3 regions of the Methylomonas sp. AM2-LC genome follow, and region 1 is predicted to be linked to each of the others. Evidence: riboswitches for the same ligand, from Rfam matches in the RefSeq annotation. Region 1 holds a riboswitch; each other region holds the start of a gene.

Region 1 (5,601 bases):
GATGAGTTTGTGGTGATTTTGCAAAATATTAATCACCAGACAGATGCTGAAGCAGTGCTGTTAACTATTATTGATCAACTGCAATTGCCTATGCCGGTTTTTGGTCGTGACATAAAAATTACCGCCAGTATGGGCATGGCTTTTTATCCCAAACATGCAGAAGATATTGATGGCTTAATCCGCAAAGCCGATGCAGCCATGTATGAAGTAAAAGAGCGCGGACGTAATGCGTACATGATATACAGCCCGGAAATGGAATCGGGTAAAATCAGTCGCATGGGGGTAGAAACCCAATTACGCATGGCTTTGGAAGCCAATGAGTTTTCGCTTTTTTTTCAGCCGCAAATCCGTTTAAGTGATCGCCAAATTATTGGTGTAGAAGCCTTGTTACGCTGGCATCATCCCCATTTAGGCATGGTGTCGCCAGCTACATTTATCCCCATTGCCGAAGAAACGGGGTTAATCGTACCCATAGGCGAATGGGTGCTTAGAGCGGCCTGTCTGCAACAATTGCGTTGGCAGCAACAAGGCTTACCCGCATTGCGTATGGCGGTTAATATCTCGGCACTACAATTTCAACAACCGGCATTTTGCCAGCAGGTAAAGAGCATTATTCAAGACACCGGTATTGATGCACAATATTTGGAATTGGAGCTGACAGAAAGCGGGATTATGAAGCGTGCCGAATTGGCGGTGCAAACCCTAAACGAATTAGGCAGTCAGGGCGTTAAACTGGCTATAGATGATTTTGGTACCGGTTATTCCAGTCTTAGTTATTTAGGAAAGTTTCCGATTGACCGCATTAAAATCGATCAATCCTTTATTCGTAATATAGAAAATACGCCGGCAAATCAGGCCATAGTAAAGGCTATTATTGCGCTGGCGGATAATTTGGGTTTGCAAACGGTGGCAGAAGGTGTGGAAACGGTTGCAGAACTAAATTGTGCGCTTGCCTACCACTGTCACGAAGTGCAAGGCTATTATTTTGCCAAGCCGATGGCCGAGGCGGAGCTAGTCAGTTGGTATCAGCAGTATTAAAGCGCAATGCTGTCACTCTGGTTAATCTTCAACGACCATTTTATCTTCTGGCTGTTCAAGTCGATACTTATCCAGTAAATAAGCTTCCAGCCAGGTTGACGTATTGGCCTGTTTAAATTTGCTGGCATCGGCGGTTTGTAACAGGCGTTGGCGTACTGCATGGTGTGGCAGTAACAACAGCTCTATATCTGACATGGCCACAAATTTATCCGGAGCGGTGTTTTTACCATTAAAGATTTTAAACAACTGGTTCTTTTTTAAACCCAGGTGGAAATTAAGTTCCTCGCGGAATTCCAGAAACAAGGGGAGTAAATCACTGCCAGAGCTAGACTCATCGTGTAAGCGATGCAGTCTGTGTAATAAATGATACACAGCAAAGCGGTACAATTCCGATTCGCGCACAAACAGGCGCGCAGCTGTAGAGCGCATAGATATGCGATCAGCATTATTCAGCCGCATAGAGACGATATGTTTTTTATCGTCCAGCAAATAGTCGTTTTCGTTCAATGCAGATCCTTTTCCGTTATGCACACGGTACGTGCAAAAAAACCGGGTACCAACCCCGAGTACGGCTGGGAAGTGTAAAGCACAAATGTTACAGATTTATAACAATTGCTGTTTTATATGGCTTAAGTCAGCAGAGCGGGGGTGTAAGTGTAATACATCTGTGGGGTGTTTTCGCGAATTGTCACTAGGGTGTAACCGTAATCCACGATTAGTTCTGAAATAATCTGCCGCACATAAAGAGACAGCCAAACAGCAAGCAACTCGATCAATTTAACCACTATTTACTTACTGTGCTTGCTTGTTGCAATTCGACGTAGCGAACAAGTCGATTTGATGTGTGTTTGTATTACATTTCCGCAAACTGTCACGGATGTGTAACGAAAATCACCATATCGGTGTGGAATAATTCGTGGTGTATCACAGAATGCCGTGAGTATCGGTCAGGCTAAAGGTTTTTGGAGTGTACTAGGGAGCATGGATGGCACGAACAGGGAAGAGGATAAGGAAGAGGTTAGGGAGTAGGTGATAAGGTAATAAAAAATGGTAGCGGGGAACTCGACACCTCTAAAGGTGTAGTAAACGTTTAAACAAAAGTGTGTCAAAGCTAAACCTGTCGTGAGGTAGGGGCGGAAAGTTACAGATCTTGAATTATTAAGATGGCTGGGCTGTCAACTTATGTGTTTAGATTTTTTAATTTTAAAACATAAGGATTTACAAATGAAATTTACAAAAACTTTGCTTGCTGCTGCAGTACTGATGGCAACTGCCTCTGGTGTTGCAAACGCGTCTTTGGCTAACAACTCTGTTCCAGCTACAGGCAACGAAGCTTTCTTGTCTGTGTATGATTCAAGCTATGTTAATACAGATGGTAGCGTAGGTAGAACTTTTAACTACGATTTGGGCGTTACTATGGCTCAAATCCAAACTTCAGGTTTGTCAGCATTCGCATCTTCTTATGACCTGAGCACTGACAGCAACTGGACTGCTTTTACTAACGGCATGAATGCTGCTACTACTAGCTATTTAGTTCTGGATGGCGGTGGCAACAATCTGTTGCAAACTGGTAACACTAACATTGGTTATTTGACACAAAGCTTGGCTGGTGTAGTAAGCTCAGTAGAAAAACAAGCTTCATCTATCGCATCTGGTGAAATTAATCTTTCTGCCGGCGGAAACAGCTCCTTAGTTACCAATGCTCCTGCAAACGGTACATATGGTCAGTTTACCAATGCTGGTGGTAACCAATATTCACCTGTTGGCATATACGCTGGTTTGAGCGGTGTGAATGCAACTTATGATCCAACTGCTGCTTATGGTTCACAAATCAGTTTGTATTTGGATACCAGCACTAATGTAACTTCAGGTACAGGTTCGCATAAAGTTACAGTAGCAGAGTATTTGGCTGGTGATGCAGCTGTATTGGGCGCTGTATCTTTAAGCGGCAATACTCTGTCTTTTATAGCACCTACTTCAGCAGTACCTGTTCCTGCTGCTGTGTGGATGTTTGGCGCTGGTCTGTTAGGCATGTTGCGTTTAAATCGTCGTAAATAATTACTCGCTAGCCTAGACAAACTGAAAAGTCAGCAAATGTGCTGGCTTTTCAGCTTACCTTGAATACAACAATTTCAGAGAAAAATCATGAAAAAATTAATCTTAGCAACTGCGGTTGCAGCGGCTTTCGCTGGTCAAGCGCAAGCATTTACTGCTGTAGCAGTACCCTTAACAGGTGCTGGTACACCAAACTGGACTGCAATCAATGCCGCCGGTAAAACAGAAGGCTATATCACTGGTTCTTCCGCTGCTACTCCTTTCCTGGAAGAAGCGTTGCGTAGCGAATGTAATACTAGCGTAAGCCCAGTTTACAAAATTGCCGATTCTACCAATTCAGCATTCGTTTATGTCTGCTCTAACGCAGGTACTAACGCTAACCTGACAACACCTTATTTGGTGATGCACAAACGTGATGGTGGCGGTTCTATCAATGCGCTTAAAAATGCAAACGGTACATTACAGTTTTTTGTTAACGAAGCCACTGCTCCTAATGTAACAGCTTGCCAAACTGGCGCTGCTGTTGTTGGTGCAATTTCTAATTGTACTGGTGGTACTGTATCACTTGCCACTACCGGTCAATTGGCTGATGTAGGTTTCTCAGACGTCGATTCAGCTCAGTTTTCTTCAGCTAGTAACGGTAGTGTTAATATAGCAGGTTTGACTAACACTTCAATGGCAACTGAAATTTTTGGTGTTGCTGTTTCTCTGAATCTGCGTAATGCCATGCAAACTGTTGCTGTAGCAGCTGGCGTGTTGCCTACAGGTTGTGCGACAGGTAATTCAGTTCCGGGTGCATTGAGAGAATCTGAAGCCTGTATGCCTAACCTGACTACTTCGCAAGTTTCAACTTTATTTGCTAATAATGGTTTTGGTAGCTGGGCTAACGTAGCATACGACAATTTAGATGGTGGTGCGGATCTGTATAACGGTACCGCGACTGCTAACGCTGCTGAGCCAAACGGTTCTACTGTACATATCTGTGCACGTACACCAGGTTCTGGTACTTGGGCAACTTTGAATATTAAATTCGAAAACGCTCCGTGCAATGGTAATAATGACGAAGCATTTGTAACTTCTTCCGTTAAAAATACAATTGGCCAAGAATCTGCTGATGGCGTTAAAGTTATCCATTCAATGAACGGTGCTTCTGATGTAGACGCCTGTCTTGATGCTTTAAATAATGGTGTTGCAGAAGGTACTTTTACGCCTTATCCAACCTTGGCTCCTAGCCCTGCGGCAACAGGTACCAGCAACAGCCGTTATGCTATTGCTGTTCAAGGTGTAGATCGTAATGCTAACCTGGCTAAAAACTATCGTTTTATTAAAGTCGACAATGTATCGCCTTCTGCTTATAACGTAGTGAATGGTCGTTGGAAATTGTGGTCAGAAATGGTCGCTGTAAGTAAAGGCCCTCTACCTACCAGTCCTTTGATCACTGATATCGTTACTCTGATCAAAGATCCATTGCATATTGCAAACTTGGACGCTTTAGTGGGCACCACTATCGCAGCCGGTACCGGTGTTAATCCTGGTGCGACTGCACTGACAGGTGTACAATCTTGGGGTCAAGTTTCTGGCTTCTTGGGTTCTGCTCTGGGAGCTTCTGGCCCAACATCTTATACTCCTTCAACTACTGGTGGCAGCGCTACTTTGTTGAATGCGGCATTCGATCCAAGCAGACCGGTTAATCCATATACCCATGCTACTTCTAAAGGCACTAATTTAAACCATTGCCGCGTACCAACTATTCCTAATGCTGCTGATCCAGCTAACAACCCAGCAGAAATGCCAGCTTTCTACGGCAAATACTAAGTATTTAGTGATAGTTTTGTAAAGGATTACAGTTGTAACATAGAAACCAACCGTCTTCGGACGGTTGGTTTTTTTTATGCTGACTAAAAATAAGTCGCATCCTCTTTTGTGTACGTGTCGTTTGTCATAAAACTTTAATACAAATTTCATACAATTCTGATGTATTAGCTTTCAATACGGAAGCGGTCTTGAATGTAAAATCATAACAACATGCAGTTTAACAATTTTAAAAGCAGCAGCTTTTTCCAGAGTTTGCCCTGGTTACTGTTGCCGATTAGTCTCGGCTCCTATTCGCAACTGCTATCTGCACAGCAAGCGGAAGCACTTGTAGTTGAGCAGCAAACCCAAGCCAACCCTGCGCCGCCAGCAACGTTTGATCTATTCGAATTGCGCATCAAGGGTAATACCTTGATTGAAAAAAAACAATTGGAACGGCTGATTTACCCATTTCTGGGACCTAAAAAAAGCATAGACGATGTGGAAAAAGCCCGTACTGCTTTGGAAGAGCAATATCGAAATTTAGGCTATCAAACCGTGTCCGTGGATATCCCGGAACAGGATGTTAAAGGTGGTCTGGTGTATTTACAGGTGGTGGAAGGTAAAGTTTCGCGCCTGCGTGTCACCGATTCCCGCTATTTTTCCCTGGGCAAAATCAAAGCAGGTATTCCTGAGTTAGCTGAAGGTAATGTACCC
Region 2 (5,601 bases), on a different replicon from region 1:
AACGTCTTGGTATTGCAGCCAAACATTATCAACAGCGTCGTCATCAAACATTTCAGGGGCCTTATACAAAGGTGCTTGTTGAAATTTTAGATGCGATAAATAAAAAGGTGTGAATCATTATGCTTGATTTTTGCACCCCCATTAACCGAACCTGGATTTTCCAGTGTTCGGTTTTTTTTTGGCCATTAAAAACAAATTGAAAGAGCTGTAATTTTCGCCACCTTTCACAGGGACGTTTTTTTGAATTTTGTGCGTTAATACGATTAATTAAATTTTACATTTTTGCACCTATTCAAGGATACAAAGAGGATGGTTATGCTTACGCATCCTAAAAAAACCGCCTGTCAAGAAATAAAATATGCTGGTGTTCCTGCTTTGCCACTGATTTCCCCCTACTTAATTACGGAGGGAAAAAATCAGGTTCGCAAACCGCTGCCGGATCGTCATTCTTCCAATAACTCCTTTGTGGAGCTAATTTTTTGTAGAATCGTTATTACCCTGATTATTTTCAGTACAGGTTGCGCTACAACCAGTGAAAAATGGAGTCCGACTATTAATATGGATAGGGAATTGAATGTCTATAGTATTGACAGGGATTTGCATGATTGCAAAATTCTGGCTAAACAAGCCGTTAAAGATCAAAACGCCAACCCGCTGAAAATCGTGGAAACGGAGCGCAAGCGAAGTGAAGATTTTTAGTCCCCGATAGGCGTAGCGCCGGGCGGGTTATCGCAGCGAAGCGAAGAAAACCTGCAAGGCATCGCGAAACGCCGTCAAGCCATTTGGAGCCTAGCTCTTAAGCCGTTTAGGCGCAAGAGCAGGCGACGAGGGCGAATCGGGGCCGCCGGAGGCATTAAATGGTCGCGTAGTTTTTGCCGCTTGTTGGGGCTGGGATGCCCCTAAACAAGCTTTCGCAAAAATAGCGACTCGCTTGATGTTAAGTGATACGGCTTATGGAACAGTTATCGGTACCACCTTTGGAGCTGTTTTAGGTGGCTTTCTACAAGATCCAGGAATTGGTGCAAGCATTGGTGCTGCAGCCGGAGCCGCTGGGGTGTTGGTCGAGAAATTTTTTCTTTCAGACAACAATGGATTTAAAAATGCATATGTTTACTGTCTTCGATATCGTGGCCATAACGCATCTAAATAACTATCTTTCTAACTAGTGAATCGGTATGTCTCCTTTTGGTCATTATGTAACTGCATCCTCCGTCTCTATCGCGCTTCTAAGATCAAACGAATGGTCACTAAATACGGCTATATCAGAAATCTTCTCAGGATACAGTTTGGAACTTCATTCTTCTGGAGCCCTTCTAATGATTGCATTGGGTATTGTGGCTGGATCAAGAGGTCCAGATCGACTTGAAATACCTTCCTTTAATCCAAAAACTAAAGAACGTCGATCACTGATCCCTCACAGAACATTAACCCATTGGCCTTTTTTTTGGTTTGCAATTTCAATACTTGTCATAACAATTTTCTTAAGCTTTGACGGATTACTTATTCGATCAATCATTTTGTCTATGATTGGGTTTGTTATTGCATGCTGGTTGCATTTGGCCTTAGATATTTTGACTCCAGCCGGAATTCCTTTGTTAAATCCATTTGGAAGAAGAGTAACATTTAACGTTTATAAATCAGGTTCTTCATCAGAGATACTGATTGTTTTAGTGATTATTCTGTTTACTCAGATTTTTCTACCTCCCATTAATTGGTTGGCATTTTTTTAGTTTTGTAGGCAAAATGCATCACTGTGGGAGAGTAATAAAAATTCATACCAAGTAAAAAAGTATCATACTGAATAATAAAGTTGCATACTGGAAAGTCGTTCCGCTATCAACGACAAAATATTAATCTATTGAATTTAATTGTGATCTCAAGTTTTACATCTTTTAGTATGACACTTTATTTTTCGATTATGGATTGATAGTGGAGGTATCAAGGCAAGTCAGTATGCAACTTTATTTTTCCTTCTTACCGCTTTTTTAACAATAGAATGCGGCTTCCGAGCTGTTTCAGTATGAAACTTTATTATTCTCCTACAATCACCTTTTAAATTTTTCGCTTTCGATGGATGTATTAACTGTATTTGCAGCTTCAGAATCAAACTCTTCCAGTCATGTAACTGTTAGAGTCTATTGGTCAACCGGTAAAAATCGTCGCAAGGGGCTTGATGTGACATTGCCCATTTCTTGTTCTGATGCGAGGTCTTCTGCAGAATTGATCGCAATTCGTTACCTTCTGGGTGACGATAATGGTCGTGTCTATTCCCAAAATAGGTCAGGCATTAATCTTAAAATTGTTGTGTCAAAGGGTGCCATAAAAAAAATTTCAAAAAAGTCTTGCGACAAGCATGAATTGATCGAATATGCATATCCAATTCTAACCAGATATGCCGACGCGGTCATTGAAGTTTCCAAAGATACATCATGGTTTCCGGACGATAGTGAGCTTGAATCAATTCCTGTTGTTGATAGTACCGATTATTGTGGTATTGAGAAATATCAAATTGAAGGATTGGGTGAAGTTGCTATTACCAAGCACGCTCTTGAAAGATATGCTGAATATTGCGGAACTATTAATACGCAAAACGCCTGGCGTAATATACTCAGACGACTTAAAGATCGCATTCAGATCGTCCCAATGCCTTCAAACGTAATGAGTCATAAATTGAATAAGTACGGTAAAGCCCCTGAAATATGGAAACACCCAGATGATACTTTGCATTATGTGTTCTCTATTCGTAATAATTGTCGTGTGCTTGTAACCATGTTTTGCAAAGATCCCGATGAATTGCGTACGTTTAAACCGCATATTGAAAACAAAATTTCACATTTAAAAGCACCAAAACAATAGTTTAGAATTGTGAAACACATCATGGTTATTACAGTTTTGTTCACTATAATGTAATCAACTTAAAAAGTTGTGTGACAGAAAATGGCAAACCAGTCGTGAGGCTGGGACGCAAAGTTACCGACCCATGATAAAAAATGTCAGGGGCAGCGGGATTACCAGAGTCGCGAGACTGAAAGCAGTAGCCTCCAGCCCTCCACGATAAACTCCCTCTTCCCTGTCTCACCTAATATCAGGAGACAGCTCATGTTAACCCTTGTAAAAAGCGTTCTTGTTTCAGGCGCACTAATTTATGGCGCGGCCAATATTCCTGGTGTTGACGAAACTAAACCCATTGTTGCTTTTTCACCCAATCATTCGATTCCTGATACATTGGATCACTACAATACCAATCCAAATTTGGAGTTGGCTGCGAATGACTTTGATAATTTTGCTGCCAGTGTACCAGGCGTATTATCAGCAAGGGTTTCTTCGGTTATGCGCTACGGAACTAAGGCTGTCATTATGCCGGATGCCAATTCACGATTAGCTGAACAACAAATGTTTACCCAATTGAGTAGTGCTATTCATCATGTTGGAGAGGCTATTGCTGACGATATGGCTGTTGTTCCCCATGCTCGATGATTGACAATTATTTGAAAGAGAGCTGGTTGAGTCTTAACAACGATACTTCTATGGATAATGTTGAAGCCCACGCTTTCTGCCACTGATGACTGAAGGTGTGGGCTATGCCCGGAACTCAACAACGACGACTTTGTCTTAAACAAAAACCGATGAATGCTGTAGCAAATAACCACAAAGCACCCGGTAGCGGCGTAGCAAGCACTGGCCCAGACATAGCTATTGCCCAAGTGACAGGATTACTAATATCGGCTGTGGCGTGATTCATAGTGAATCCGCCATCAAAAGTATAGGTTAGCAACGAATTAGCCCCGCTTTTATCTGTCGTGGTAAACAGACTTTGACCATTAGCATCGAGTAAATAAACTGAAAATGCATCGGCTATAGTCGCAGTGGGGTCATTATTATTCGTTGTTTCGAAACTAAAGCCTATGGTGTTACCCAAGGTAATAGGTTGGATAACCTCATTATGATGCTGTGTGTTATTAAGGGTAACTGTGGAAGAGAGATTCCCGGTTACATCACCTATTACAGTGGAATTAACCTGCGACTGAATGCCGTCAGTCATAAAGTTGGTAATAGTGACCGAGTTGGGTAGGTGTCCATTGCCAGCGTTAAAATCAAACACTAATTCTGCATTTGTTCCGTTTAAAGGCTTGGTAAAGATTGTCGTGAAAATTTCGTTTGCTGGTGTCACAGGCTGGTTATTGCTAGATGATAATATATCGTTGGCATGTGCGGACATTAACATAAATTGACTACAGATTAGAGCCAACAGATAATGTGTAAAAGTGTTTTTTTGTGCCATTTCGTACTCCTTGTTTAAAGCAGTTTGTATTTCAATTTATAGATAAAACTTAAATAGTTATCTAGATAAATTAAAACGTTCTATAAATTTTTATGGGTAATGCTCTAGTACAATTAGCCTGGTCACCCGTAGAGTATGCAATGAATGCATACCCAGCAACGGACCAATGAGACCACCATTCAGTTAGCCGACCAAGCACCTGAGTAATTTCTGTTTTTATTTGTATGAATTTAAAACTAGTAAACTAGATTTCTCATTTAGGCCGATTTTTTTAGAATATTTTCCAGGTTGTCAGCAAGTTCATCCTGAACTAATTTCATTAACTCCACATCAGCAATGTGAATATCGCTAATACATTGATTGATTGCTGTAACCAGATTTTCTTCAACATTTTCCCAATTTGTCGACAAAAGTTCTTGATCAACATGAATTGATTTTACTTGTCTATTTCCAGTCAGTACGACAGAAATACGATCAGAATCAATGGATTGTTTAAATTCTCTGCTATCAAAATCTTGTTTATAGCTTGCCATTAGCCTTTCAAATTCATTACCAATTTTTTTTTGGTTTTTTTCATAGTCCTTTCTATTCAATTTAATGTCACTGCTAGGTTTCTTTTTTCCGAAACTCATACTAATTTCCTCTTTTTAGGTTGATATTCTGGCTATTTGCCGGTTATTTATTTGAATTACTATCTGGTTTTTCAATTACTGGTACATCGGTATTACTGACAGATCTATGTGCAGGAGCGGGGTTATCACCAGTCACTAGATGGGTTATCGCATCTTGAACCACTGCCACACCAGTATTGCCGGTGACAGCTCCTGCGTGCAGCACTTGTTTTGCTCCGTCTGTGAATTTTTGACCCGCTGATAAGACATCATTGCCAATACCAACTGCAACATCGGCGCCTCCTTTTGCAAGGTTTCCGGCAGCAATTTTTCCGTGCTCATATGTATTACTTGTATCCAAACCATCTACGCCTGTTTTTAATGGATTTGCAGAAGCATAGGCCTTAGCATTTTCACTCTGATCTTTAATTGCTTTAGCACTTGCTTGAACAGATTCAAATGTTAAATTTCCAGTTCCACCGCCACTTACATTAGTTGATGATTTAGTCGCACCACCAGAATTCGATCCTGAAGGGTGATTACCTTTTGACGAACCACCGTGTTCGTATCCAGAATTGTGATTGCCCGTACTACCAATCTTTTTAGATGAACCATGTGAACCATGTGAACCAGGTGAACCAGGTGAACCATCTCCATCAACTTCGTGTTCAATACCATGACCACCTGAACCGTTAAATCGAGATCTAG
Region 3 (5,601 bases), 1.6 Mb from region 1:
CAAGCACGGAGTTCGGAAACTTCTCTGTGTACTCAATTCCAGATGCTCCCAAGGCCTACAAGCTGCTTCGGCATCCCGCAATCGAGAGCAAGACTCCCAAGCAACTCCTTAAAGCTGCGTCAGACTTGCAAGAGAAGGTGCTCTTTCGCCGCTACTCTATTCTCTCACGACTGATCAAGCCGGTAGATCTTTCAGACCGGATCGAGGAGATCTCAGAACAAGTGGTCAAGCTCATGGAAAGCCGGAAAGGGGTATCGAGCCATACAGGAGTATTTTGCTCAGAGCTGGTAGCGATGTACTTCGACGCTCTGGGCATCACGCTATTCAAGAAGCCGAGGAGCGCTGAGAGCGTGTCACCTAACCACCTCGACGAAAACTCAAGCCTGCTGAAAGAAGTTCCGGAGGCATTCATTGACCTATCGCAATTGGAGCATATTGAAGGCGAGTTGAGCGATTTTTGCTACCCAGAGCGAAAGGAATTATTACCCGCAATCGTAAAGCAACGGCAAGGGACTGAAGACATTATCGGAAAACTGAAGGAATTTGAAGCGTTGGTCCAGTCGAGATTATCTGAGCAATCGATCGCAAGCCAGGAGATGGGCCAACAGATTTACGATCAAATTGTCCAGTCCGCTACACAGGCAGGTGACTGGGGTCAATACGAGCTAGTCAACAAGTACCTAACATTCGCCAATGAAGTCTATCTGTGGAATCACCTGGAGAAGCAAACTTACGCCCGCGATCAGCAATTCTCTAAACCTGATGTGTCTTTTGAAGAGCGTGCAGACTGGACCCAAGCCTGCCTCAAGCTTACCGAAATAACGTTGTCGCTTCGCTCAAAGACTCAACGGGCTTACTTACGTACCAGCTTGCTTTTCTCCCTGAAGGTAATTCGCCATCAAATTAGAGATAAGACAACGTCTTGGCACGCGCGATTGTCACTTAAGCGCAAAAGGCGTGCTATGTTAATGGACTACCGCTCACATCATGCTACCTATGCTGCTAGAGATCTATTGGTAAGTAAGCTTCAGAAAACAGAGCCTTTGTCACCTATGATACTTGCCCACATTGAAGAAGTGATTCGGGACGCGAAGCTTGCCGCGATGATGGAATCCGGCATTGACCCCGACTGTATTCCCGAAAACCGCCATTCGGGGGAATGAAGTAAGCGCCAAACATGACTGGCAGCTTTGGTCAACTTACATGCAGCCAAGAAGTTCGCCAGTGGCCGCTAATGCGCAGAGATCTGCCGTTCGACAGTGCTGGTTTTGCGGGATGCCAATGACTTTTGATGGCCGGTACTTGCCCGTCAACTGGTAACTAACCGTTAGCGATTGAAACTTGTCGAGCGCGCGCACCCAATCTTTAAGTGTGTACAAGTGAGTGCTAAAGTAAATGCAATTACGCAGTTTTATGACATAAATTGTGAAATTTAATGCTTTTTTTGTCAAAAATAATGAAATTTTGATGCTAATTTTTGTTTCATAATTAATGGCAACCTATTGAAATTAAATAATATCTTTTTGACACTAATTATGAATTCCGACACTTCGTTTGAACCGCTCTTGTCGATGACTACACGATTTGGCAGGCCATTGATATCAATCGCCTGTTTGAAAAAGCGTGTGGACGCCTCTTCATCCCCGCGTTCTGACAGCATAAAATCAATAGTATCGCCATACTTATCAATGGCCCGGTACAGGTATACCCATTGGCCTTTGACTTTAATATAAGTTTCGTCCATCCTCCAGGAATCGGCGGCCATTCGTTTGCTTTTCTTCGCGGCCTCGGCAATCATCGGCGAATACCGGATCACCCAGCGGTTGAGCGTTGAGTGATCAACGTGGACACCGCGCTCTTCTAAAATTTCTTCAAGATCTCGATACGATACGCCATAACGAACATAAAAGTAAACGGCGTAAAGGATGGCATCTTTTGGATAATGGGCGCAACGGAAATTGATCATGCTTTCGGCCTACTCAAATTCCGGGCATTATCGCAAAGAGCCAGCAAAATTTGCGACAAAACCAATTTCATTTGCCCCTAAAAACTAATTCATTATGTTAGGCAATTACTCTCTTGCAACGTGATCAGGTGTAGTTTTTGTCAGGGCTGTTCGTTAGGTTAACTCGGTAAGGTGTGCCTAATAGGATGCCGCCGTCAGGCGCATCTTTCGAGTTCTATATTATTAGCCAAACTTATAATAATTTCGATAACAACAGCTTAATTTTATCAAAATTTGATTTCAACTGAATAGAGTTCGCAAAAAGTCCGGTGCATCTATTTAAGGATTAATTTTTTTCCATTGAATCATAAAATTTGCATGTATTGTTTTTTGTTCACACAAAAGTATTAGGATCAGGCTGAATAATTTGATCAGCCCCTAAAACTTTTTCAATAGAGATGGCCGTTCTGGAAGCGGGTATGCCTATCCGAATCTTGCGTTATGGGTAAATGCCTAAACTGACAGCGTCTAATGTCGCCAGATATACAATCCAGCGCACAAGCTGACACCCACCGCGTACAACATCCAGGTTTCAGATACTGCATACGGATAAAACATCAAGGCTACACCTAGCCATTTGGGCACAGGTAATTCCAGCCTTTTACCATAGCGATAAGCCGCATAGCCAATTAAACTGAACAACAGCATGGCAAATAGGGCTGCGGGTGTTGGTAGCGTAACGCCTAAAGACTCTAAAGCTTTAAGTTCTTCCATGCTTATAAATCCCCGAATAACTTATTGTGTATGTTAGTTTATGGTGAGTTTTTACGTGTGTTAGGCAAACACTCAACAGCTTATAGAGTTTATATGCTAGCTTAATCCTGAGCAAAACACACGTTGCAGCGCTTATTTTTATTGAATAACAAATAGTTTTCTTACAAATACCTTTCCGATTACCTTTCATTCTGGCTATGTTTATTAACAACACATTACAAATGTTAATGTGTGTGTTGTTTAATTTTTAAGCATACAACTGTAAATCGTCTTAGTAAGAACGTGTAATAAAAAATAAATACATAAAAACAATTACATAAAAAATAAATACTGCGTATTTTATGCTGTATTTATTGTATGTTTTGCCTTAAATAATGACATCTAGGTTACGGTGCTTGACATAAAACCGTTATATATTAGTCACGATATCGACATAATGGCTTGTTAGTATTCCGCTTGTGAAAAGCCTAACCTGTTGTGAAACAGGGGCGGAAAGCTGCGGATCTGTACACAAAGAAAAGATAGCCGAGCTGCCACATTAAACATTGTCAATTTTAAAATTTGGCAGCTGCGACCACATTTTTGAAGCCGTATGGAGCGATCTTGTTCATGAGTACAAAAACAACAAAATATAATGCAGTTTTACACCGTGCCATTCAGACAAGCTTAGCGGGTAGCTTGTTACTAGCCTGTATGCCTGCTGTATCATATGCGCTGGGTGTAAGCCTTACACCAGACACATTGGTATTAACTAGCAGTAAATATACGGGCACTGCAAGCGCTATTCCTGCATTATTACCTAGCACTAATGCCACTACTAAAATAGCCGCAGTAACTACCAGCAGCGCTTATCCTAGTGTGTTTTTAAATGCGGGTGCTGATGCCAGTTTTGGTATTACTTCACCCATCTATTTAAGCCTGGTTAACAGTACCAATGGTTATGTACAAAAAACCATCGATTTAACAGCACTGGCTGCATCAAAAAGTTTAGATTTCGTTACCAGCTTCCCTTCTAAATCAGAACTGTCTGTTAATTTGTCTTCTGATGGCGTATCTGCGCTGACCCTGGTTGGTTACAGCACCACTAGTGGTTTACTTGACGTTTCTAACAGTAATACCCCAGGTTTGATCGATACCACTAACCCAACCTACGGTTTTAGTGCGCCTACCTATCGTAACATCATGCAATTAAATAATGATGGCACTTGGTTCCTGACTAATACCAACGGCTATAGCGGCAATAACGGCCGTACTGCCATTTTAGACAGTACCAACAATCAGTATTACATGGCAGGTAACGCGGGTAATGCCGGTAAACCTGCACCAGCGGCTTCTGTACTTGCTCAGTTAAGCAGCAACACCGGTGTACAAACTATTGCTGCGGGTAGTACTAGTCCAAATACCTCTGTTATCGGTAACCTGACTGCCGATGGGCAACATGGTTTTACTGTCAATTCAATCAACCCGTTAACTGGCTTGGTTTACGGACCCTCTGACAAAGTGGGTAAAGACGACAACTTCCGTGGTGCTACTGTTTACAAAGGCACTATGTATGTCAGCAAAGGTAGCGGCGGTAACGGCATTAACACCGTTTATCAAGTTGGTAATGTCGGTGACTTTGGCGCTGGCAACTTGAGCGGTACTAGCCCAATTACTGTTCTGCCTGGCTTCCCTGCTGATTTAGCCAGCGTGGCACCAACGCATTATCCTTTCGGTATGTGGTTTGCTAACCCAACCACTTTATATGTGGCTGATGAAGGCGGTACTAAATTTCCTTATGCTGCTACTGGCAACGAAGGTATAGAAAAATGGGTACTTAACACCACAACTGGTGTTTGGAGCAACGTTTATACCCTGCAAAACGGTTTAGGTTTGGGCGTTCCATATACAGTAACAGGTACTGCTCTGGACGGTTCAACAGGTAGCTATACCACCACAACCGGTGGTGTGCGTCATATAGTGGGTTCTTTACATGCTGATGGTACTGTCAATCTGTATGCAACCACATCAACTGTTAGCGATGCGACTATCTACGGCGACCAAGGTGCCGATCCAAACAGATTGGTATCTATTAAAGATGTAGTGAACGCTACCGCTTTGCCTACAACTGAAAAATTCACAGTATTGAAAACAGCTGCCTACGGTGAAGTATTTCGCGGTGTCAATATTATGCCTGCAACGCATGCTTTTGTATTGCCTAAATAAACATTGGTTTGCCTTTATGCAATCGATACTTTAAACAATTATTATTTGAGATTTAAACATGTTTACAAAGCACAAAATTATGGCAGCGCTGCTGGCCGGATTGGTTACTACCTCTGTTAATGCCGATGTTTTATATAGCAATGGTTCATTAGATGGCACTACCAATGCATTGACACTGGGCGGTGGCTTAACAGTTGCTGATTCTTTCAACCTATCATCAAATTCAGTTATTACAGCCATTAACTTTGATACTTGGGATGCTTTTTCTCAAGATGTGACCAATGTAGACTGGGCAATTACCAGCTCTGCTGATGGTTCAGGTACTGTGTATGCTTCTGGTAGCCAATCAACAGTTACTGCTAGTGATATCAGCACCAATGCACAAGGTTATGTTCTGGATCTGAATGCATTCCAAGTGTCTTCATTGGCTTTGGCTTCTGGTACATACTGGTTGCAATTGACGAATGCCACCACCGCAAGCGGTCAATATGCATCATGGGATATTAACAGTGCCAGTGCAAACGCGGGTTCATCATTGTCATGGACTAATCAAACAGGTGCATTCAGTGCAACAAACCCTTGCTCGGGCGATCTGGCTATTAGTTCTGTACAATGCTCTAGCCCTTTCCAAGTAGTAGGTTCAGCTGTATCAGCAGTTCCACTACCTTCTGCTGTAA

The links. Region 1 has a riboswitch for cyclic di-GMP ahead of ABH008_RS04080 (hypothetical protein). Riboswitches for the same ligand answer to the same signal wherever they lie in the genome.
Region 2: it holds a riboswitch for cyclic di-GMP, as region 1 does, so the genes downstream of both, ABH008_RS22695 (hypothetical protein) here and ABH008_RS04080 (hypothetical protein) in region 1, are expected to answer to the same signal.
Region 3: it holds a riboswitch for cyclic di-GMP, as region 1 does, so the genes downstream of both, ABH008_RS11235 (hypothetical protein) here and ABH008_RS04080 (hypothetical protein) in region 1, are expected to answer to the same signal.

What each region holds. Positions count from the first base shown of each region.
Region 1 covers NZ_CP157005.1:865,592-871,192, forward strand. Annotated here, with positions in the region: gene ABH008_RS04070 (EAL domain-containing protein) at 1-1,038, shown strand, start outside; gene ABH008_RS04075 (hypothetical protein) at 1,060-1,545, opposite strand; cyclic di-GMP riboswitch class I at 2,139-2,218, shown strand; gene ABH008_RS04080 (hypothetical protein) at 2,263-3,096, shown strand; gene ABH008_RS04085 (hypothetical protein) at 3,184-4,908, shown strand; gene ABH008_RS04090 (POTRA domain-containing protein) at 5,119-5,601, shown strand, end outside.
Region 2 covers NZ_CP157006.1:67,876-73,476, reverse strand. Annotated here, with positions in the region: gene ABH008_RS22720 (hypothetical protein) at 1-51, opposite strand, end outside; gene ABH008_RS22715 (hypothetical protein) at 316-699, shown strand; gene ABH008_RS22710 (glycine zipper family protein) at 935-1,150, shown strand; gene ABH008_RS22705 (metal-dependent hydrolase) at 1,176-1,730, shown strand; gene ABH008_RS22700 (hypothetical protein) at 2,071-2,856, shown strand; cyclic di-GMP riboswitch class I at 2,930-3,016, shown strand; gene ABH008_RS22695 (hypothetical protein) at 3,100-3,477, shown strand; gene ABH008_RS22690 (NF038129 family PEP-CTERM protein) at 3,593-4,282, opposite strand; gene ABH008_RS22685 (YbaB/EbfC family nucleoid-associated protein) at 4,540-4,914, opposite strand; gene ABH008_RS22680 (conjugal transfer protein TraG N-terminal domain-containing protein) at 4,958-5,601, opposite strand, start outside.
Region 3 covers NZ_CP157005.1:2,480,608-2,486,208, forward strand. Annotated here, with positions in the region: gene ABH008_RS11220 (hypothetical protein) at 1-1,163, shown strand, start outside; partial or broken gene ABH008_RS11225 (IS6 family transposase) at 1,553-1,966, opposite strand; gene ABH008_RS11230 (hypothetical protein) at 2,474-2,719, opposite strand; cyclic di-GMP riboswitch class I at 3,175-3,257, shown strand; gene ABH008_RS11235 (hypothetical protein) at 3,329-4,924, shown strand; gene ABH008_RS11240 (hypothetical protein) at 4,983-5,601, shown strand, end outside.